Regions from separate parts of the Tardiphaga sp. OK245 genome, predicted to be linked through region 2. Evidence: predicted binding sites of a transcription regulator. Region 2 holds the regulator's gene; each other region holds the start of a gene.

Region 1 (6,839 bases), on a different contig from region 2:
GGATCGAGATGCAGCGGCGGCTTGAACCAGGTGATCGCCGTCTGCGCGGCGGCGCTCATGTTCTGGGGCCGCAACATCTGCATGAAACCCTGCTTCGGTCGCACCAGTTCGTTGCCGTGCATGGCCATCCCCAACTCAATCGCCTTGTGCCGCAGGCATCACGCGAATCATCGATGCGGCTTATCCGCACCAGACATCACGGGCGCTCAACAGCCGTGTGACGGGCGTGTTGCGGGGGTGTGACAGCGAAGGTGGAGCTGCTAGGCGGCGACGTGCCGAGTCTTGGCGAGTCCCTTGAGGGCTTCGGCGAGCTTGTCGCGGTCCAGCGGCTTCATCAGGAAGCCGTCCATGCCGGCCTCGAAACAGGCATAGCGATCTTCGACCAGTGCGTTCGCTGTGAGGGCCAGGATCGGCGTCCGCCTGACGCGTTGACCGGCCTCGCGCGCGCGAATGCGTTTGGTGGTCTCGATTCCGTCGAGCTTCGGCATCTGGATATCCATCAGGACGAGATCATAGGGCGTGCCTGCGGAGTCGGAGGCGAGCCAGGATTCCAGTGCCTCTTCGCCATTGGTGGTCACGACCGGCTTGTGGCCAAGCCGCGTCAGCAACGATCGCATCAGTAGCGCGTTGATCTCGTTGTCTTCGGCGACCAGGATCGAGAGGCTGGGTGCCATCGCCGCCGTTAGTTCCGGTGTGGCCGGATCGCGATCCAACAGATCATCGGCGGCGATCGTCGGTGAGTCCGTCTGTAATGTCAGGCGCGCGGCAAGCGAGGCCGCACGCAGTGGCTTCACCAGATAGCCGGTAAACGCACTCGGCGTCGCGGGCTGCAGCTCATGACGCATCGCCGGCGTGAACAGTACGATCCGTCGCAGCGCGTGCGGAATTGCAGCGTTCGCAAGCTGCTCGGCAGCGTCAGCACCAAGAGCGCGATCGATCATGACGGCATGCCACGACCGTTCGGGTAGCAGGGCTTGCGCGACGGCAATATCGGACACGGTGCAAGTCTGTGCCCCCCAGCGCCCGAGCCGCAGGGCCGTCAGTGAGGCTTCGATGGTCTGCGGCGCCACCAGCATCACCGAAAGGCCGGTAAGATCGGGTGCCATGAAAGTCGCGGTGCCGCTGTCAGATACGGCGAGCGGGATCGATACTTCGAATGTCGAGCCGGCACCGAGCGTGCTCTGTAGCGTGATGCGGCCGTTCATGCGCTTGACGATACGCTCGCTGATGCTGAGGCCAAGACCCGTTCCGCCATAGTGGCGCGCGGTACCCTCGTCTGCCTGTTCGAATTCGCGGAAGATGCGCTGCTGCGCATCCGGCGCGATGCCGATGCCGGTGTCGCGCACCAGGAAAGAGACTTCGTTCGGCCAGATGCCGGGCTCCACGATCAGCGCCACGCCACCGGTCGCCGTGAATTTGATGGCATTGCCCGCGAGATTGAGCAGCACCTGGCGCAGGCGCGCCGCATCGCCCATCACTGTCAGCGGCAGTCGCTCGTCGACATAGGCCGCGATTTCGAGATTGCGGGCCTGCGCACGCGGCGCCAGCAATTCGGTGATGTCCTCGATCAATCCGGCTAGTGCAAAGGGTCGATGTTCCAGATCGATCTTGCCGGCCTCGATCTTGGAGTAATCCAGCAGCTCCTCGATCAGCGACAGCAGCGCATCGCCGGAGGTCTTCATGGCCTTGGCGTAAGTGGTCTGTTCGGGTGTCAGCGGCGTATCGAGCAGCAAGCCGCTCATGCCGAGAATGCCGTTCAGTGGCGTGCGGATTTCATGGGACGCCATCGCGAGGAACCGCGACTTGGCTCGGTTGGCGGCATTGGCATGGTCGCGTGCCTCACCGAGGGCGCGTTCGGTCTGGGTACGGTCAGTGACATCGCGGCCGACGCATTGCAATTCGGCGGGCTGGCCCGCATCGATCCGCACCAGACCTTCGCGCCAGGCGATCCAGAGCGGACCGGTCGCCGTGGCGATCTTCTGATCGTGCATGCTGGTGCCGTTGGGCTCGTTGGCGATATCGCCCTGCTCCAGCAGCGTGAGTTCGAAGTGGCTGCCGATCAATGCTTCGCGCGATTGTTCCGCCAGCGCACAATAAGCATCGTTGACGAAGGTGATGCAGCCTTCGTTGTTGCGGATCACGATCAGGTCGCCTTGTGCCTCGAACAGGCTGCGCGCGCGCTCTTCGGCTTCTTTCAATTCCCAGTTCCGGTCGACCAGGGCTTCGTTATGCGCAGTCAGCTTGCGCATCCGTTTGCCCATGAAGCGCATGCGGATGCTCATGGTGGCCAGGGCGACGCAGGCCAGCGCGAACAGGAAGCTGGCGCCGATTGCAAAAGCGTGCGGGTCGTAACCGGAGTCTTTCGAGGTCGAACCTGAGATGAAACCATAGGCGCCACCGAAGGCAGCCGAGAACATCACGAAAGAGCGGATGACGAAAGCAAGCCACGGAAAACGGCGCGCGAAGCGGCGGAAGTAGACCTTGATCCGGAAGACACCTTTCGCCACAGATCAGCACTCCGGCTTGGTCACATCATGGCTCGCGATTGCACGCGAATACAGGCCGCGATCAGGCGATCGCAGATGTCGGAGACAATGCGGGGATGTTGTTGCCAAGTGCTTGCGTGACGGCAGTTTTGAATTTGCCGGCACAGATATGGTTGATGAAGCGTTAATCCTCTTCTTAGAGGTTGGCCGCTGCCATCCGCGCCGGGCTGCGGCTGTGGGCACCGACGATCAGCGCAGCGGCATCACGCGCCGTGAAGCTGCGTGACTTCACAAAGATGCGGTAGTCGGCGTCACCCTGCTCCGACAGGTAGATGATGGGCTCTGACGTTGCCGATGTCTCGGCAATACCGATGAAACGCGTCGCAGCGGTGACGGGACAGGCATCGGGTTCCGCTGCATCGGCATCATCGAGCACGACAAAGTCGGCGGTTTCGGCGCTATCGACGATCTGCACACGGACGGTCGCCTGCAGGGGATCGTTGGTGAAGCTGACATGCGATCGCGCCTGCCAGGGCATGACGGCGATCTGGACGGTGGTCTCACCGGTGGAGATGCAGGGATGCGTTCCGCTCACGAGATCGCCGCGGGCGAGAAAGGCTGCCAGCGCCAGGGGAATCGTCGAGGCTAAAATCTTGAAACGCAGCATGACACGGTACTCGCCCTGGCCCCGCAATGCGGGGTTATGGTGAGCAGAGCGTAAACAAAACTCGTTACTATCGCGTTGACGTCCACATCAGGGGCGTTGCCGGAAATTCACGCCGCGCGGCGAACGTCCTCCGCCAGCGCGCGATAAGACAACGCCTCGGCCAGATGCAGCCGCCCGATTTTCTCGGCGCCGTCGAGATCCGCCAGCGTCCGCGCCACGCGCAGTACGCGGTGATAACCGCGCGCGGTCAGTCGCATCGTTTCGGCGGCATCGCGCAACAATATCAGCCCCTGCGCATCCGGCTGCGCTACCGTTTCCAGCACAGAGGCGGGCGCGGAGGCATTGGTATGTGTGCCCGGCAATCCCGCCGCCGCATAGCGCATGGTCTGCAGATCGCGCGCGGCGGCGACACGCGCCGCGACTTCGGCGGAACCTTCCGACGGTGGCGGCAGAATGAGATCCGCCGCGGTCACCGCCGGGACTTCGATGCGCAGATCGATGCGATCCATCAAGGGGCCCGAGATGCGCGCCTGATAATCCGAGGTGCAGCGATCGATGCGGCCACGTTTGCAGGAGAAGCCCGGCTCGAAAGCGTGACCGCAGCGGCATGGATTCATCGCAGCAACAAGCATGAATCGCGCGGGATAGGTGACGCGGTGATTGGCGCGCGAGACCGCCACCTCGCCATTCTCGAGCGGTGCGCGCAGCGAATCCAGCACGCGCGGATCGAACTCCGGCAGTTCATCGAGAAACAGCACCCCCTGATGCGCCAGCGAAATCTCGCCCGGCCGCGCGCGCAGGCCGCCCCCTGTGAGTGCGGCCATGCTCGCGGAATGATGCGGCGCGCGGAACGGCCGGCGTGAGGTGAGCGCACCGTCCTTGATCTCGCCGGCCACCGACGCAATCATCGAGACTTCGAGCAGCTCCGCCGGCGACAGGGGCGGCAGGATCGACGGCAGCCGCGCCGCCAGCATGGATTTGCCGGAACCTGGCGATCCCGCCATCAATAGATGGTGGCCGCCGGCGGCAGCGATCTCCAGCGCGCGTTTGGCGCTTTCCTGTCCCTTGATGTCGCGCAGATCCAGCAGCGTTTCCTCACGCGCATGTATCTTCGGCTGCGGCCGCGACAGAACCTGCGTGCCCTTAAAGTGATTGGCGATCTGGATCAGCGACGTCGCGGCGATGATCTGGATATCGGGACTGGCCCAGGCGGCTTCTGCCCCGCAGTCCGCCGGACAGATCAATCCTTCGTCGCGCGCATTGGCGCCGATCGCGGCCGGCAGTACGCCGGCCACGGGAGCGAGCGAACCATCGAGACCGAGTTCGCCGAGTACGGTAAAACCCGCCAATGCATCCGGCGGAATCGCGCCGATCGCAGCCATCAATCCGAGTGCGATCGGCAGATCGTAATGACTGCCTTCTTTCGGCAGATCGGCGGGCGCGAGATTGACGATGATCCGCCGCGCCGGCAGCGCCAGACCCGAGGCAACCAGCGCGGCACGCACCCGTTCGCGTGCTTCGGACACCGCCTTGTCAGGCAGGCCGACGATCAAAAAATTTGGCAGACCGGGCACGACCTGAACCTGCACGTCGACCGCGCGGGCCTCGATCCCCTCAAAGGCTACAGTGGAAACTCGTTGAACCATGCCGCCCTCATTCGAGATGAGAGCGTAACCTAAGGTTGCTTCTACTTCAAGAACAATCAGTGAACGAAATGTAGCGGTAAAGTATGCTGGTTTTGGCTGAAGTCGGCCATTGGCGTAGAAAATCTTAAACACGTCATGCAAAGCATCCTATGAGCTTCGAGACGAAGACCGGGTGCCCGCAGATGTCAGATCGCTTGTCGATGCCGCCAGACGCTCCGGATGACGCCGACCTGATCGCTGCGCTGAAGGCGCAGATCGAAGCTCAGCAGGCCATCATCGATCAACAGGCTGCTTCGCTGGCGCATAGCCGGAAGATATTCGATCGCTCCTCGGCGGCAGCGCGAATCGGCGTCTGGGAATGCGACCTCTCCGATGAATCGCTGGTCTGGACCGATGTTGTCTATGACATCTTCGATCTACCGCGTGGCTCGACGCCGATTCGCGAGGAGGCGCTCGCCTGTTATCCCGAAGAATCCGTCAGGGAACTGACGAAGCGGCGCAGCAAGGCCATCGAGGATCGCACGGGCTTCAGTCTCGATGCGGAGATCATCACCTTCAAGGGCAACCGGCGCTGGATCAGGATCACGGCCACTGTCGAGTCGGTCGATGGCGTTGCCGTCCGCATCTTCGGCATGAAGCAAGACATCACCGAAGAGAAAATTCTGGCGGATCGCAATCGCTATCTCGCCGAATTCGATACGCTGACCGGCCTTGCCAATCGCAGCCAGTTTCAAACCAAGCTGTCGCTGTTCGATGCGGCGTCGGCCATCAAGGTGAAGCCGTTCGGCGCGCTGCTGTTGATCGATCTCGATGAATTCAAGCCGGTCAATGACTGTTTCGGCCACGCAGCGGGCGATGCCTGCCTGACCGTCGTTGCAAATCGAATTCGCAACATCTGTGCCGGTGCGGAACTGGTCGCACGACTCGGCGGTGACGAATTCGCGGTTCTGCTGGGGCCTCACGCGGAATTCGAGGAAGCCTCGGAGACGGCGCGTGCGATTGTCACGCAGTTGGGACTGCCGATTGATCATCGCGGACAACAGTTGCGGGTTGGCGCATCGGTCGGCATCGCGCTGGCCGATAACTGCACGTCATCGCAATTGGCAGCCATGGCCGATTCGGCGCTTTATGCGGCGAAGGATGCCGGACGTGGCACGTTCCGGATCTACAAACGCGGAGCGGAGAGACGTCCGAGGGACGCCTCATCCGCGGCGTAAGGATAAATTGCTGCGGAATTCCTGCGGCGGTCACTGTCTCAAGATCGCCGCAGGAAAGTCGCAGGATTTCCGCTAGAGATTCATCACCATCGGCTCGGCGATATAGCGGAAGCCGTCGCCTGATTTCACCACATGACCATAGCCCGGCCACGCGAAGTGATAGGACATCACGGCGGTCTTGTTGGCTGCGAGCATGTCGAGCATCTTCACCCGCGTCGCCGCCGCCATCTTCGGATCGGAGTCATAGGCGAACTCCATCCGCGGCTTCTCCAGCAGCAGCACCTGATGATGGGTGAGGTCGCCGAGGAAGGCGAAAGATTTCCCGTCCGACTGGATCATGAACATGTGGTGGCCGAACGTATGGCCAGGTGCATGCATGGCGGTGACGCCCGGCAGGAACTCCTGGCCGTCCTTGAAGAACACCAGGCGATCCTTCACCGGCAGCAGGTTCTTGCGCGCATGGACGATGAAGTCCTTGAGCGGCGAACCGAGCTTGCCTTCGTCGGTCCAGAACTTGAAGTCTTCCTCGCTGAGATAGACCTGCGCATTGGGAAATAGTGGCTTGTCATTGGCATCGACGATGCCGCCGATATGATCGATATGGGCGTGCGAGCACACCACGGCATCGATATCGCCGGGCTTGATACCGGCTTCGGCCATACTTTTCTGCAGGCGACCCGTGGTGTTGCCGAACAGTCGCGACGTGCCCATGCCGGTGTCGAACAGGATCAGTCTGTCGCCCATGTTGACGATCGGCGCGTTCTGTTCGAGCACGACATTGCTGCTGCTGAGGAAATTATCCGTCAGCATCTTCTGCACGTCT
Region 2 (6,839 bases):
CGCGGGCGCCGATGCGCTGCCTGAGGAGATGGTACCGCTGGAAGACGCGTTCCACCGCGTGCTCGCCCGCGACATCGCTTCGCTGCGCACGCAGCCACCGGAGCCCATGTCAGCGATGGACGGTTATGCCGTGCGCGCTGCCGATGCGACTTCGGGCGCCAAACTCCGCGTCATCGGCGAGATCGCCGCAGGCAAGCCGTTCGACCGCCCGCTGCAGACCGGCGAAGCCCTGCGAATCTTCACCGGCGGCGTGCTGCCCGCTGGCGCCGACGCCGTGGTAATCCAGGAAGATACTACGCGCGATAGCGATATCGTTGGGATCAACGAGGCCGCGATTTCCGGCAAGCATATCCGCCCGGCCGGCGTCGATTTCAATGAAGGCGATGTGCTGCTGCGCGCCGGCACCCGCCTCACCGACCGCGACCTGGCGCTTGCCGCCGGGATGAACCATCCGTCACTGCCCGTGCGGCGACGGCCGGTCGTTGCCGTGCTCGCCACCGGCGACGAACTGGTCATGCCCGGTGCGGTCCCCGGCCCCGGCCAGATCGTGCTCTCCAATGGCTTCGCGCTGCGTGCGCTGGCTCGTGCCGAAGGCGCCGAGGTGATCGATCTCGGCATCGCCGTCGACACGTTGGAGGCGACCACATCGGCCATTCAGCGCGCGATCGGTCTGAAGGCCGACGTGCTGATCACCACCGGCGGCGCGTCGGTCGGCGACCACGACCTCGTGCAGCAATCCCTGATCAATGCCGGCGTCGAGATGGCGTTCTGGCGCATCGCCATGCGGCCCGGCAAGCCGATGATGCACGGACGCCGCCAGGGCATGCGCGTGATCGGCCTGCCCGGCAATCCCGTCTCGTCCTATGTCTGCGGCTTCCTGTTCATGGTGCCGCTGCTGCGCGCGCTGTCCGGCCGAATCGAGGTCGCTCACGCGCTCGAACCCGCGGTGCTCGGCCGCGACCTCGCCGCCAACGACCAGCGCGAGGACTATCTGCGCACGCGTCTGGAAACCCGCGCCGACGGCACCGTGGTGGCGACGCCGGTGATGAAACAGGACTCGTCGCTGCTAGGAAATCTGGCTGTTGCCGAAGGACTTCTGATCCGCAAGCCATTCGCTCCCGCCGCCGCCGCTGGTGATTCCTGCGCGATCATGCGACTGCCTGTTTAAAGGCCGAGATGCGCGATGGGATGCCGGGCCACCGGAACTTCCGCCGCGCGGCATGTTCTCTGAGCTTTTTTCTGACTGAGATACCTTAACGCGGCTTCAGTCACTGAATTGTCACGTAACGCAGCGAGACATCGCTGCGAAACAAGATCGGTGCACAAATGGACTATTTCAAACGCTTCAATTTCCTGTTTGCGATGCCAACATTCGACGCCGACGATCTCGAGGGCATTCGCCTCAATCAGATCGTCGACGAGATCGAGCGTTCCGGCTTCGAGGTCGTCAAGGCGCGCAAGCTCGAAGACGCAACGATCGCGGTCCAGACCGACGCGGCGATCGGCTGCATGGTGGTCGACTGGGGCAAGAAGGGCCTCGAAGGCAAGACCGCGGCGCTGATCAACCTGATGCGTAAACGGGGCCTGGACTTCCCCATCATCCTGCTGATCCGTCGCAAGCGGTTTGAAGACGTCCCGGTCGAAGTGCTCGATTTCATCGATGGCTATGTCTTCCTGTCCGAGGAAACCCCACCCTTCATCGCCAAGAATCTGATCAGCCGGTTGAAGCAATATGCCGAGACGCTGAAGACGCCGTTCTTCGGCGCTTTGGTCGACTATGCCGAGGAAGGCAACCAGCTCTGGACCTGCCCGGGCCACAATGGCGGCGTGTTCTACAGCCGCAGCCCGATCGGCCGCGTGTTCATGGAACATCTCGGCGAAGCCGTGTTTCGCGACGACCTCGACAATTCGGTGCTCGATCTCGGCGACCTGCTGACTCATGAGGGCCCTGCGCTGCAGGCGCAGAAGGAAGCAGCGCAGATCTTCGGGGCGGAGAAAACCTATTTCGTGCTCAACGGCACCTCGACCTCCAACAAGGTGGCACTATCGGCTTTGGTCACCGATGGCGACCTCGTGCTGTTCGACCGCAACAACCACAAGGCGGCCTTGCACGGCGCATTGATGATCTCAGGCGGTGTGCCAATCTATGTGCCAACGACGCGCAATCCCTGGGGCCTGATCGGCCCGATGAACTGGGATGCGCTCGACGAGGACGCGCTGCGCGAGCGCATCCGTATCAATCCGCTGGTCACGGATCCCGAGGCCTGGAAGCGTCCACGCCCGTTCCGCGTCGCCGTGGTCGAACAGTGCACCTATGACGGCACCATCTACAGCGCCGAGATGATCATCGCGCGTATCGGCCATCTCTGCGATTACATCCTGTTCGACGAAGCATGGGCGGGTTTCATGAAATTCCACCCGCTCTATGCCGGCCGCTTCGCCATGGGGCTCAAGGAGCTCGGCCCGGATTCGCCGGGTATCATCGCGACGCAGTCGACCCATAAGCAGCTCGCGAGCTTCTCGCAGGCGTCGCAGATCCACATGAAGGATCGCCACATCCGCGGGCAGAAGCGCCGCGTCGAGCATCGGCGCTTCAACGAAAGCTTCATGCAGCACGCCTCGACCTCGCCGTTCTATCCGCTGTTCGCATCATTGGATGTCGGCGCGCAGATGATGAAGGGCCGCTCCGGCGAAGTGTTGTGGGACGATACGATCCGGCTCGGCATCGAACTGCGCAAGAAGATGCGCGCTGTGCGCCGCGAATTCGAGGAGAAGGAAACCCGCGCCGAGCGTCGCTGGTTCTTCGAACCCTTCGTGCCCGAGCGCGTCGCGATTCCCGACGCAGCCAGCGAAGGCGCTGTTCACAATGTGCCGTGGGAAAGCATCGGCACTGACCAGCTGGCCACCAATCCGGCTTATTGGCAGCTCGCGCCTGACGCCGCCTGGCATGGCTTCCCCGGCATGGAAGCCGGTTTCACCATGACCGATCCCAACAAGCTGACGGTACTGACACCCGGCTTCGACCGCACCACCGGCGGCTATGCGGAACACGGCATCCCCGCGCCCGTGGTCGCGCAGTTCCTGCGCGAAAATCGCATCGTGCCGGAGAAGAACGATCTCAACTCGCTGCTCTTCCTGCTGACGCCCGGCGTGGAGGCCAGCAAGGCCGGCACGCTGATATCGGGCCTTGTCGCCTTCAAGAAGTTTCATGACGACAACGCGCTGCTGGAAGATGTCATCCCCGAATTCGCCAGGCGCAGGCCGGCGCGTTATGCGGGCATACGCCTGCGGGATCTCTGCGGCGACATGCACCGGTTCTTCCGCGAGGCCAATGTGAGCGAACTCCAGACCAAGCAATTCTCCGCCGACCATCTGCCGGAGATTGCCATGTCACCCCACGATGCCGCGCGCTGTCTGGTGCGTAACGACGTCGACTACCTCCCGATCGACGAGATCTTCGGGCGCGTCGCGACGACGCCGTTCGTGGTCTACCCGCCCGGCATCGCCACGATCGTCCCCGGAGAACGGCTCACCGAACGGTCAAAGCCGATGATCGATTATCTCCGGATGTTCGAGACCTGCTTCAACACATTCCCGGGCTTCGACGTTGAAATCCAGGGCATCTACCGCAAGGTCGGCGCCAATGGCCGGATCCGACTTTACACTTACGTGGTCTCCGAATAGGGAGCACGTAAGGAGCCAGATTTGCCAACGGAACTCGAACAGCCGGTCGTCATCCGACCGTCACGCGACACCGACGTCGATGCCATGCTGGCGATCTATCGCCGGCACATCCGGCAAGGCGTCGAGGAAGGCGTCAGCGACGCCGACACGCCGCAGCCCGACGATCTCAGAGACCGGCGCAAGAACCTGCGCAGCAAACGGTTCCCGCACCTCGTCGCCACGCAAGGCGGCGAGGTCGTCGGCTACGCCTATGTGGTGCTGTTTCGGAAGCGACCGGCCTATCGCTACACGGTCAAGCATTCGATCTACATCCACCACGGTCATGTCGGCCGGGGCATCGGCCGGCTGTTGATGCGCGAGTTGATCGATGTCTGCGCAGCCGCCGGCTTCCGGCAGATCATCGGCTATATCGATGCCGACAACACGGCCTCGCTCGGCTTGCATGAGAGCTTCGGCTTTGCCCGCGTCGGCTTGCTGCCCGGCGTCGCCTATCGCTCCGGCCGCTGGGCCGACACGATCATGGTTCAGCGCTCGCTGGCCACCGGCTCCACGACTCCGCCGCCGCCCATTGGGCGCATGACGTCCGCGTAGCCCAAGCGACCGCGGAAGCATTTTCCATGTCCGTCGAGGATCGACGACTGGTGAGGAACAGCCTCCTCAAACCTCCCTCAACGTGCATTCTGTTGACGGCAAATTAAGCATTGCAGAACACATATGGAACATATAGTGTTCGTTCATGATTTGTTTCGAGATTCTGTGGCTTTGAGTAGTTTGAGAGTGCCCGAACTCGCGCAACCGATCTTCGAACGATCGTCTCAGGATTGAGGCTCACCGTTCGAAGGCCCTTTGAAACGCACGCGGCGGCCGACACCGTCAACTGAGGATGGCTTCAGATGCTCACGCGCAAACAATACGAACTCCTGCGATTCATCGATCAACGGCTGAAGGAAGCCGGCGTCCCGCCGTCCTTCGACGAGATGAAGGATGCGCTCGACCTGCGCTCGAAGTCCGGCATCCATCGTCTGATCACGGCGCTGGAAGAACGCGGCTTCATACGCCGTCTGCCCAACCGCGCCCGTGCCATCGAAGTCATCAAGCTGCCAGAGCTCGGCGCGCCGGTCACGGGCGGCACCGGGCGCCGCGGCTTCACGCCCAGCGTCATCGAAGGCACGCTTGGCAAGGTGCGTTCCGCCGCCAGCATCGCCAGCAACAGCGGCGATGATGACAATGGCCGCACAGTTGCCATCCCGGTGATGGGCCGGATCGCGGCAGGTACGCCGATCGAGGCACTGCAGACCCGCAGCCACACGATCAGCATGCCCGCCGACATGCTCGGCTCCGGCGAACATTACGCGCTCGAAGTGCGCGGCGATTCCATGCAGGACGCCGGCATTCTCGATGGCGACACCGTGCTGATCCAGCGCAACGAAAGCGCCGACACTGGCGACATCGTGGTGGCCCTGATCGACGACGAGGAAGCCACGCTGAAGCGCTTCCGCCGCCGCGGCGCGTCGATCGCGCTGGAGCCTGCGAATGACGCCTACGAAGTCCGCATCCTGCCGCCTAACCGGGTGCGCATTCAGGGCAAGCTGATCGGCCTGTATCGCCGCTACTGAGATTTGCGCCCGGCGGATTATTGATCTTCGGGTTGAAGATCGGTTTCCGCCGGCGTCGCATCCACCGGCCGATTTTGTGGCGTACGACTGTTTGGGATCAGATCATGCTGGGGCTCATCGGGAATTGCGCGCGACCACGGACGGTCCAGGCCACGCGGTCGCACGGCATCCATGGTAAAGCCGTTGGCGGTTCGCTGCAGGCTCACCGCACCATTTCGTTGCAAGCGATCCTGATCGATCACCAGCGCCCTGCAATCCCTCGGCGGTTGTTTCGTCGTGACGATGAGCGCCGCTTTCTCGCAATCATCTGTGAAGGCATCCGGCTGTAAAACCAGCGCCACCAAAGCGCCATCGGCCAGCGCCGTGATGCACCCGTCGCGGTCGCAGGACACACCGTGGCTGAGGGAGGCATCGGTCGGCAGACGCGCATCGGCATCGCCGGCGAGCCACTCTTTCAGCAAAAATGTATCCTTGGCGCTGCGCATCACATGGAGATGCCCGTCCCTGCCCCGTACCGCAACGCTGTGACCGTCACCCGAGATCAGCACATCCGGCTGCTTCACCAGCAATGCCCAGACAATCGAGAGCACCAGCACGCCAGCCCCCGCGAAGCGCAACGGCGTGCGCAGCAATCCGAGCACGATGATGCCAATACTGGCTGATATCAGCGGTCCGGTGCCGAAGGCCGGCATCCGGCCGATGGCACCGGGCAAGGCTGCGACCCATTGCGTGACCACGATCATCCACTGGATGCCGACATCCATCAGCCGCCAGAACACACCGTCAAAGCCGAACGGCATGGCCACCAAACCAAGAATACCCGCCGGCATCACCAGCGCCGAGACCACCGGCATCGCCAGGAGATTGGCGACGACGCCATAAGGCGTGACGCGATGGAAATGAAATGCGGCATAGGGCGTGGTGGCGAGGCCCGCGACCAGCGAAGCCAGCACGAGCATCGCGATCTCGCGTCCACCCCATAGTGCCACGCGCGCGGTCGCGGAATGATCGGGCGAGGCAAACAGCGCGGGCATGCCTATCTGCACCAATGCGACGAGCCCCAACGTCGCCGCGAAGGACATCTGGAAACTCGGATGCACCAGCGCTTCGGGTGCCACGATCAGCACGACCATTGCCGCCACCGCCAGGGTGCGGAACGTCACCGCCCGGCGATCGACCAAGACTGCAATCAGCACGACGGCCGTCATGAAAAACGATCTCTGCGTCGCGACTTCAGCACCTGACAACAGCAGGTAGAACAGTGCTGCGAATAACGCCGCAGCCGCTGCGACTTTCTTGATCGGGAATGTCACCGTCAGGACAGGGATCAGTGCCAGCAGTGCGCGTATCGCAAAGAACACCACGCCGGCGACCACGGCCATGTGATAGCCAGAAATCGACAACACATGACCGAGGCCGGAGATGAACATCGCATCATTGACGTCAGCCGAAATCGCATCGCGGCGGCCCGTGAGCAGCGCCGTGGCAATGGCGCGGCTATCGCCCGAGAGCACGGTGCGGATCCGCGCGTCGATGGCG
Region 3 (6,839 bases), on a different contig from region 2:
TGTCGGACGACCTCCCGCCGCCTGCCCGGGAGCTGTCCGACAGCGCGCCGAAGCGACCGCCGCTGAATGGCATGCCGCCGCCCCCAGCACGCCCACCCACCCGCGTCGAGGTCGCCCCGGACGTGGCGATTGCCGCCGCCCGCGACGCCGCACGCACCGCACCTTCGCTCGAGGTGTTGCGTGGCATGCTGGATACATTCGACGGCTGCGCGCTAAAATCGACCGCAACCCAACTGGTGTTTGCCGATGGCAATCCGCAGGCGCGGATCATGTTCGTCGGCGAGGCACCCGGCCGTGACGAGGACATCGAAGGCCTGCCCTTCGTCGGCCGGTCCGGCAAATTGCTCGACCTAATGATGGGCGCCATCGGCCTGAAGCGCACCGACGTCTATATCGCCAATGTGATTCCGTGGCGGCCGCCGGGCAACCGCACGCCGACGCCGCAGGAGACACAGATCTGCCTGCCGTTCATCCAGCGCCAGATCGAGCTGGTGAATCCTGACATCCTCGTCACGCTCGGCAATCCGTCGACACAGACGCTGCTGCAGACCCGCGACGGCATCATGAAGTCCAGGGGACGCTGGGTCGACTACGACACCGGCACCCGCAAGATCAAAGCACTGGCGACGTTCCACCCCGCCTATCTGCTGCGCTCGCCGTCTTATAAACGGATGACCTGGATGGATCTGCGATCGATCGCCAAGGCACTGGAAGCGCCATCGGGCAGGACGAGCTAGCGAAGGCGTTTCATCTAGGGTGCCTTTGGCCGGACAATTGCCCAACCGATCCGCAGCAAGGGCTGCCGGCCATTCACCAGACGTTCGAAGGCGCGCGGCACTTCCGGCACGAGGTTGGGAAAGCGCTGCGCGATCTCCGCGGGCGGCGTGCCGATCGTATCTGCCGCGCGCCACACCACGACGCCGCCGGTCTCGGCGAACTTCGCTGGCGTGATCCACGGCGTACGGGAAGGCACTGCATCGTTCAGCAGATGCGGCCGTGACGCGCTCATGCCGATCAATGCTGCGAGTTGCGCATCGCCTGCGACCGCCGACAGTGGACGATTGGTGCGACGTTCGAAACTCTCACCGAAGAAGCGCCCGATCTCGCGCGCGGGCAGCGCCGTCACATCTTCGGGGCCGTCAACCCAAGGCAGAATCACAAGGCTGGCGAAGGCTGCGAGTGCAGGCGCGATGATGGCGAAGGCCCAGACCTTGCGCAGCACGCGCTGGCGCCGCAGCGCGATCAGATCACCCGACGCCACGACGACGGCCAGACCCGACATGACCAGCGCAATGCCGGCGCCGCCGACCACGCGATCGAGGCCGTAGAGCGCAGCGAACAGGCTGCCGAGCAATCCCGGCGCGAGTGCAAAGAAAAACACATAGCCCCGCGCCAGCGGATCGACCGGCGGGCGGAAGATAATCGGAGCTTCCTCGGTCTTCGGAACGATGCGGCCCCAGTTCATCACCGTCAGCACGATCACGCCGGTAATTGACGCAAGCAGCCAGGCCATCAGCACGCCCCACTGCCGCGCCTGGCCGGCGATATCGGTCAGTTGCGGCGGTACAGGCACAATCGGTGCACCGGCCCGGATCACCCACATGGCCCATGGCAATGTCAGCACCGCGATGACCAGCAAGGCATAAAGCGGGTCGAACGACGTCAGGTTACGGCGGCCACGCGAGGTCGCGAGACCAAAGATGAGCGGCAGCGGCAACAACCACATGGCTTGAGGTGTGGTCAGCAGCAGCAGGCCGGCCTCGTTGGACAGCGCGAACCAGGCATTGCGACGGCCCTGCCCGATCGCCAGCCAGGCATGCAGCAGGAACATTGCCCAGAGCGGACGCGCGAGGATCAGCGGGCCGAATTCGATGCCGGGCGTGCTGAAGGCCGTGACCGTCATCGTCAGTAGCACGGCGATCACCGCTTGCGGGCCGCCGACGATGGCACTGCCGAGCTGATAGACCGCACGGAAGGTGAGGACGGCGCAGATCTGCGCCAGCAGATACACGCCGAAGACATGATTGCCGGCGGCCCGGAAGGCGATATCGGCCAACCAGAACGCCAGCGGCGGACCCATATGGGTGCCGACCTGATATTCCCGGCCATAGGCCAGCACGGTGGCGAGATCGCCGGGCGGACCGCGATAGAGCAGCAGGGGGACGACGAGCCAGATCGCGGCCTGACACAGCACGACGATCCAGAACACCAGCCGCGGCCGGGCGCGGATCAGTTCGACGATCAGGGAGGTGAAACGCATTGAACGTCTGAACCGGCCAGCAGGGAATGAAGCGTGCTCAGGTGATACGGCGCGGAGCCGGGAGAGGCAACCGCCTGAGCGCTCAGGCGGTTATCTCGATATCGATGGCGGTGTGGACTTCGATCAGACCCGCCGCACGAACGCCAGCCTGATGACGCGCACGCGCCGCAGCAACCGGCGCGAACAGGCTGCGATGATGAATGCTGGGCCCCAGTTCATTCAGCGCGGCCATATGCTGCGGCACGCCGTAACCCTTGTGCACCTCGAAGCCGTAGCCCGGGCAATCCTCGGCCAGCCGGCACATCAGCCGGTCGCGCGACACCTTGGCGATGATCGAGGCTGCTGCGATGGAGAGCACCAACGCGTCGCCGCCAATGACGGCCTCGCAATCGGCCGTCGTGTCGATCCGGTCACGGCCGTCGACAAACACATGTTTCGGCGCATGCGGCAGCGACGCGACCGCGCGGGCCAGCGCCCAAAGCGAGGCCCGCAGGATATTGTCGCGGTCGATCCGGGTGGGTGATGCGTAGGCGACGGCAAATGACGACGTAGCGCAGATTTCCTCGAACAGCGCCTCGCGCTTGCTCTCTGTCAGCTTCTTGGAATCGTCGAGGCCTTTTGGAATGTTGTTCGGGTCCAACACAACCGCGGCGGCAACCACCGGTCCTGCGAGCGGACCACGCCCGGCCTCGTCGCAACCAGCCACCGGCCAGATGCCTTTCTTGAGCAGTGCGCGCTCGCGCGTGAAGCTCGGCGCGACCACGATCTTGCGCGGCTTGGCCGGCGCTTTCTTCTTTTCATCCCGAATCATCGGAGGATCGTGCTGAAGCAGCCCCTACAGCGCAACCGGGAACTCGGAATCGTGCCCGCTATTCAGGTCGGGCCTTAATCGTCCAGATGCACCCGCCGGTCATCACCGACCTCGATCCCCGGTGCCGTCACCACGTCCCATGCGTGCCCGTCCGGGTCGGCAAAGTAGCCGGAATAGCCACCATAGTCGGTCCTGCGCGCCGGCTTCAAAAGCGAACCGCCGCAATCAACGGCGAAAGCGAGCACCGCATCGACCTCGCTTTCGGAGCGACAATTCCACGCCAGCGTGCTGCCGCGAAACGCCTGCGGCCTTGGATGGTCAGGCAATGTCGCGTCCTGCGCCAGTTGATCCCATGGAAACAGCGCGAGGACGCTGGCGCCGGTGTCGAAAAAGGCAATTGCATCGCCAGAGGCACGGGCCTTTCGCGTAAAGCCCAGCGCTTCGTAGAAGGCAATGCTCCTGCGCATATCCGCCACGCCCAGCGTGATTACCGTCATGCGCGCGATCAGCGCCGGTGGTTTCGTCATCGTCATGCGTGTCACTCCTGTACTCACTCTATAGATCGAAAAGAGGGACGTTGGCAGGCTCTGGTTTCCTGCCAACGTCCCCTCTCCACCACTCCGTACGCTGCGAGACCTGCGGAGTTAGAACAGATTCAGTTGCTGACCGGCACCGGCCGGCTTCTCGAAATGATCGAGGGTGAGTTTCGAACGACGCTTGTTGAGGCCAAGCTTCGTGCAGGCGATCTCGAAGCGGCGACCGATCATCCAGGCCATCGGTCCGGTGCCCTTCATGCGCGTGCCCCATTGCGAGTCGTAATCGCGGCCACCGCGCATTTCGCGGATCAGCGTGAAAACATGCCGATAGCGATCCGGATAATTCGCGATCAGCCACTCGCGAAACAGATCGCGTACTTCCATCGGCAGCCGCAGCAAAACGTAGCTAGCTTCCTTGACGCCGGCATGCGCGGCGGCATCGAGAATCCGTTCGATCTCGCTGTCGTTCAGCGCGGGGATCACCGGCGCCACCATCACCGTGGTCGGAATGCCAGCCTCGGATAGCTGCCGCAAAGCTTCCAGCCGCTTCGACGGCGTCGACGCGCGCGGCTCCATGGTGCGCGCGAGCTTTGGATCGAGTGACGTCACCGACAACGCCACTTTGACCAGATTGCGCTTCGCCATCCGCGCCAGGATATCGATGTCGCGCGTCACCAAAGCCGACTTGGTGACGATGCCGACAGGATGACCGGTCTTCTCCAGCACTTCGAGAATGCCGCGCATCACCTGACGCTCGCGCTCGATCGGCTGATACGGATCGGTATTGGTACCGATCGCGATCATCTTCGGCTCGTATTCGGCGGCGGCCAGCTCCTTCTCAAGCAGCGCCGGCGCATCGGGCTTCACGAACAGTTTGGATTCGAAATCGAGCCCGGGCGAGAGACCGAGATAGGCGTGGGTCGGCCGCGCGAAACAATAGACGCAGCCATGCTCGCAGCCGCGATAGGGATTGATCGAACGGTCGAAGCCGATATCCGGCGATTCATTGCGCGTGATGACCTTGCGCGCGGTGTCCGTCGCAACAGTCGTCTTGAACGGCGGCAATTCATCGAGGCTCTGCCAGCCGTCATCAAAGGCGACCCGGGCCTCGGCCTCGTAGCGCCCGCTGTCGTTGGACTGGGCACCGCGGCCGCGTCGCCGCTGCTGGTCGATCGCCACCGCGATCTCGGGAAAAGGGGAAAGCGCACCCGCCGGCTTATCGGAGGGCGCCGGGACCGGCGGGTGCTTGAGGGCAGCGATCTGGCGACTCATGAAGCCACGATAGCGCACGCATGGAACAAAGCAAGAACATAAATAGAGTGGCACACGGCCGGGGCACTGTGCATTCTCCCGCCGCCTCAGAGAGGCGACCGAAAGTCGAACCGCCCCGAAATTGCAGCAGCCGCCGGTGCCGCATAGACTATGACGAAACGATAACGCGGCCACCCCGTTGTTGAGAGGTATTATCCGACACCCATGCTGAGCGTGATCATCCCCACCGAAGGCGTCGAACAGCCCGCTGTTGCCACACTGGCAGCGCTGGTACCGGGCGCTGCTGCCGGTGTGATCCGCGAAGTGCTGCTGGTCGATCGCGCTGGCACCGATGTCATCGAACGTGTCGCCGATGTCGCGGGCTGCGGCTTCCTGACCTCGCAGGGCTCGCGCGCCGCGGCAATGGCCGCCGGCGCCAAGCAGGCGCGCTCGCCCTGGCTAATGTTTCTCCATGCCGGCGCCGTGCTCGATGCCGGCTGGATCGAGGAGACCCAGCAATTCATCCAGCGCGTCTCGACCAGCAACCGCCCCCGCGCGGGCATTTTCCGCTATGCGCGCTCGCCCTATGACGAGACCAATTTTCGCGATGGCCTGAAGCACCTGGTCCGGATGATCACAGGCCCCAAGGCCGATCAAGGTCTGCTGATTGCACGTGAACACTACGACCGTCTCGGGGGCTACGCACCCGATGCCCGGCGCTCCGAAGCGCGGCTGCTGCGCCAGCTCGGCCGCTCCTCACGCACATTGCTGCGCAGCCGGATCATCGTCGCCTGACCATGGCCGCCCAAGCCCCCGATGCCGTTCGGCCTGCAGTGCTACGCGATCTCCAGCCTGGCGATATCGACTGGGTGATCCGCAGTCACGGCGAGCTCTATGCGGCCGAATACGGGTTCGATGCATCCTTCAAGGCGCTGGTAGCCGACATCGCCGCAGAATTCCTCGCATCATGCGATGCCACGCGCGAACGCTGCTGGATCGCCGAGATGGATGGCGCGCCCGTCGGCTCCCTGTTTCTCGTGAAGGCATCCGACGACGTCGCCAAGTTTCGACTCTTGCTGATCGACCCCAAGGCGCGTGGACAAAAGCTCGGCCAGCGAATGGTGACGGAATCCATCGCCTTTGCGCGGCAATGCGGTTATCGCAGGATCACGCTCTGGACCCAGAGCAATCTCGGCGCTGCGCGAAAAATCTATCAGGATGCAGGTTTCGCGCTGGCCGCCACCGAGCCGCATCGCAGTTTCGGGCAGGATTTGATCGGCGAGACCTGGGAACTGGTGCTTTAGACCGACGCGCCCTTCGCCTTCGGGCGTCGCAGATGCTCATCGAGCCGCGGCATGATCTCCACGAAATTGCAGGGCCGCGTGCGATAATCCAGTTGCGCGGCAAGGATGCCGTCCCAGCCGTCGCGGCAGGCACCGGGCGAACCCGGCAGGCAGAAGATAAGTGTCGCGCCGGCGGTACCAGCAGTCGCGCGGCTCTGAATCGTCGAGGTACCGATCTTGGCGTGGCTCAGCATGTGAAACGCAATCGAGAAACCATCCATCCGCTTCTCGAACAGAGGCTCGATGGCTTCCGGCGTGACATCGCGGCCGGTGAAGCCCGTGCCGCCGGTCGTGATGATCGCGTCAACACCGGGATCGGCGATCCATGCACGCACAATCGTCCGGATCGCCTCGACATCGTCAGTGACAATATCTCGCTTCGCCAGCGTGTGACCGGCCGATGTCAGCCGATCCGCCAGCGTCGCACCGGACTTGTCGTCGTCAAGCGAGCGCGTATCGGAGATCGTCAGTACCGCGATGTTGAGCGGCACGAAGGCCTTGGTCGCATCAGGCTCCATCACTACAGCCGATCCGTCGCAAATGTGTTGCAGGCCTGCACGGTGCCTTGTTGATAGCCGGTCATGAACCAGCGCTTGCGCTGTTCGGCAGAACCGTGCGTGAACGAGTCCGGCACGACG

The links. The regulator LexA, encoded in region 2, represses DNA repair genes until DNA is damaged. The targets are predictions, from matches to a motif close to TGTTCNNNNTGTGTTCNG.
Region 1: BLW80_RS10135 (YifB family Mg chelatase-like AAA ATPase) is a predicted target of LexA. The motif match lies at 4,848-4,865, and genes of this name have one in related genera.
Region 3: BLW80_RS21525 (PA0069 family radical SAM protein) is a predicted target of LexA. The motif match lies at 4,901-4,918, and genes of this name have one in related genera.

Annotation. Positions count from the first base shown of each region.
Region 1 is NZ_FNWZ01000002.1:726,892-733,730, forward strand. Features, by position in the region: gene olsB (l-ornithine N(alpha)-acyltransferase) at 1-122, opposite strand, end outside; gene BLW80_RS10125 (ATP-binding protein) at 261-2,507, opposite strand; gene BLW80_RS10130 (hypothetical protein) at 2,683-3,153, opposite strand; gene BLW80_RS10135 (YifB family Mg chelatase-like AAA ATPase) at 3,261-4,799, opposite strand; gene BLW80_RS10140 (diguanylate cyclase domain-containing protein) at 4,982-6,016, shown strand; gene BLW80_RS10145 (MBL fold metallo-hydrolase) at 6,089-6,839, opposite strand, start outside.
Region 2 is NZ_FNWZ01000003.1:786,061-792,899, forward strand. Features, by position in the region: gene BLW80_RS16295 (molybdopterin molybdotransferase MoeA) at 1-1,168, shown strand, start outside; gene BLW80_RS16300 (Orn/Lys/Arg family decarboxylase) at 1,327-3,684, shown strand; gene BLW80_RS16305 (GNAT family N-acetyltransferase) at 3,706-4,275, shown strand; gene lexA (transcriptional repressor LexA) at 4,578-5,300, shown strand; gene BLW80_RS16315 (ComEC/Rec2 family competence protein) at 5,318-6,839, opposite strand, start outside.
Region 3 is NZ_FNWZ01000004.1:607,392-614,230, forward strand. Features, by position in the region: gene BLW80_RS21505 (uracil-DNA glycosylase) at 1-737, shown strand, start outside; gene BLW80_RS21510 (glycosyltransferase family 39 protein) at 752-2,260, opposite strand; gene rnhB (ribonuclease HII) at 2,343-3,071, opposite strand; gene BLW80_RS21520 (VOC family protein) at 3,146-3,604, opposite strand; gene BLW80_RS21525 (PA0069 family radical SAM protein) at 3,716-4,879, opposite strand; gene BLW80_RS21530 (glycosyltransferase) at 5,084-5,653, shown strand; partial or broken gene BLW80_RS21535 (GNAT family N-acetyltransferase) at 5,686-6,162, shown strand; gene moaB (molybdenum cofactor biosynthesis protein B) at 6,159-6,719, opposite strand; gene ypfJ (KPN_02809 family neutral zinc metallopeptidase) at 6,722-6,839, opposite strand, start outside.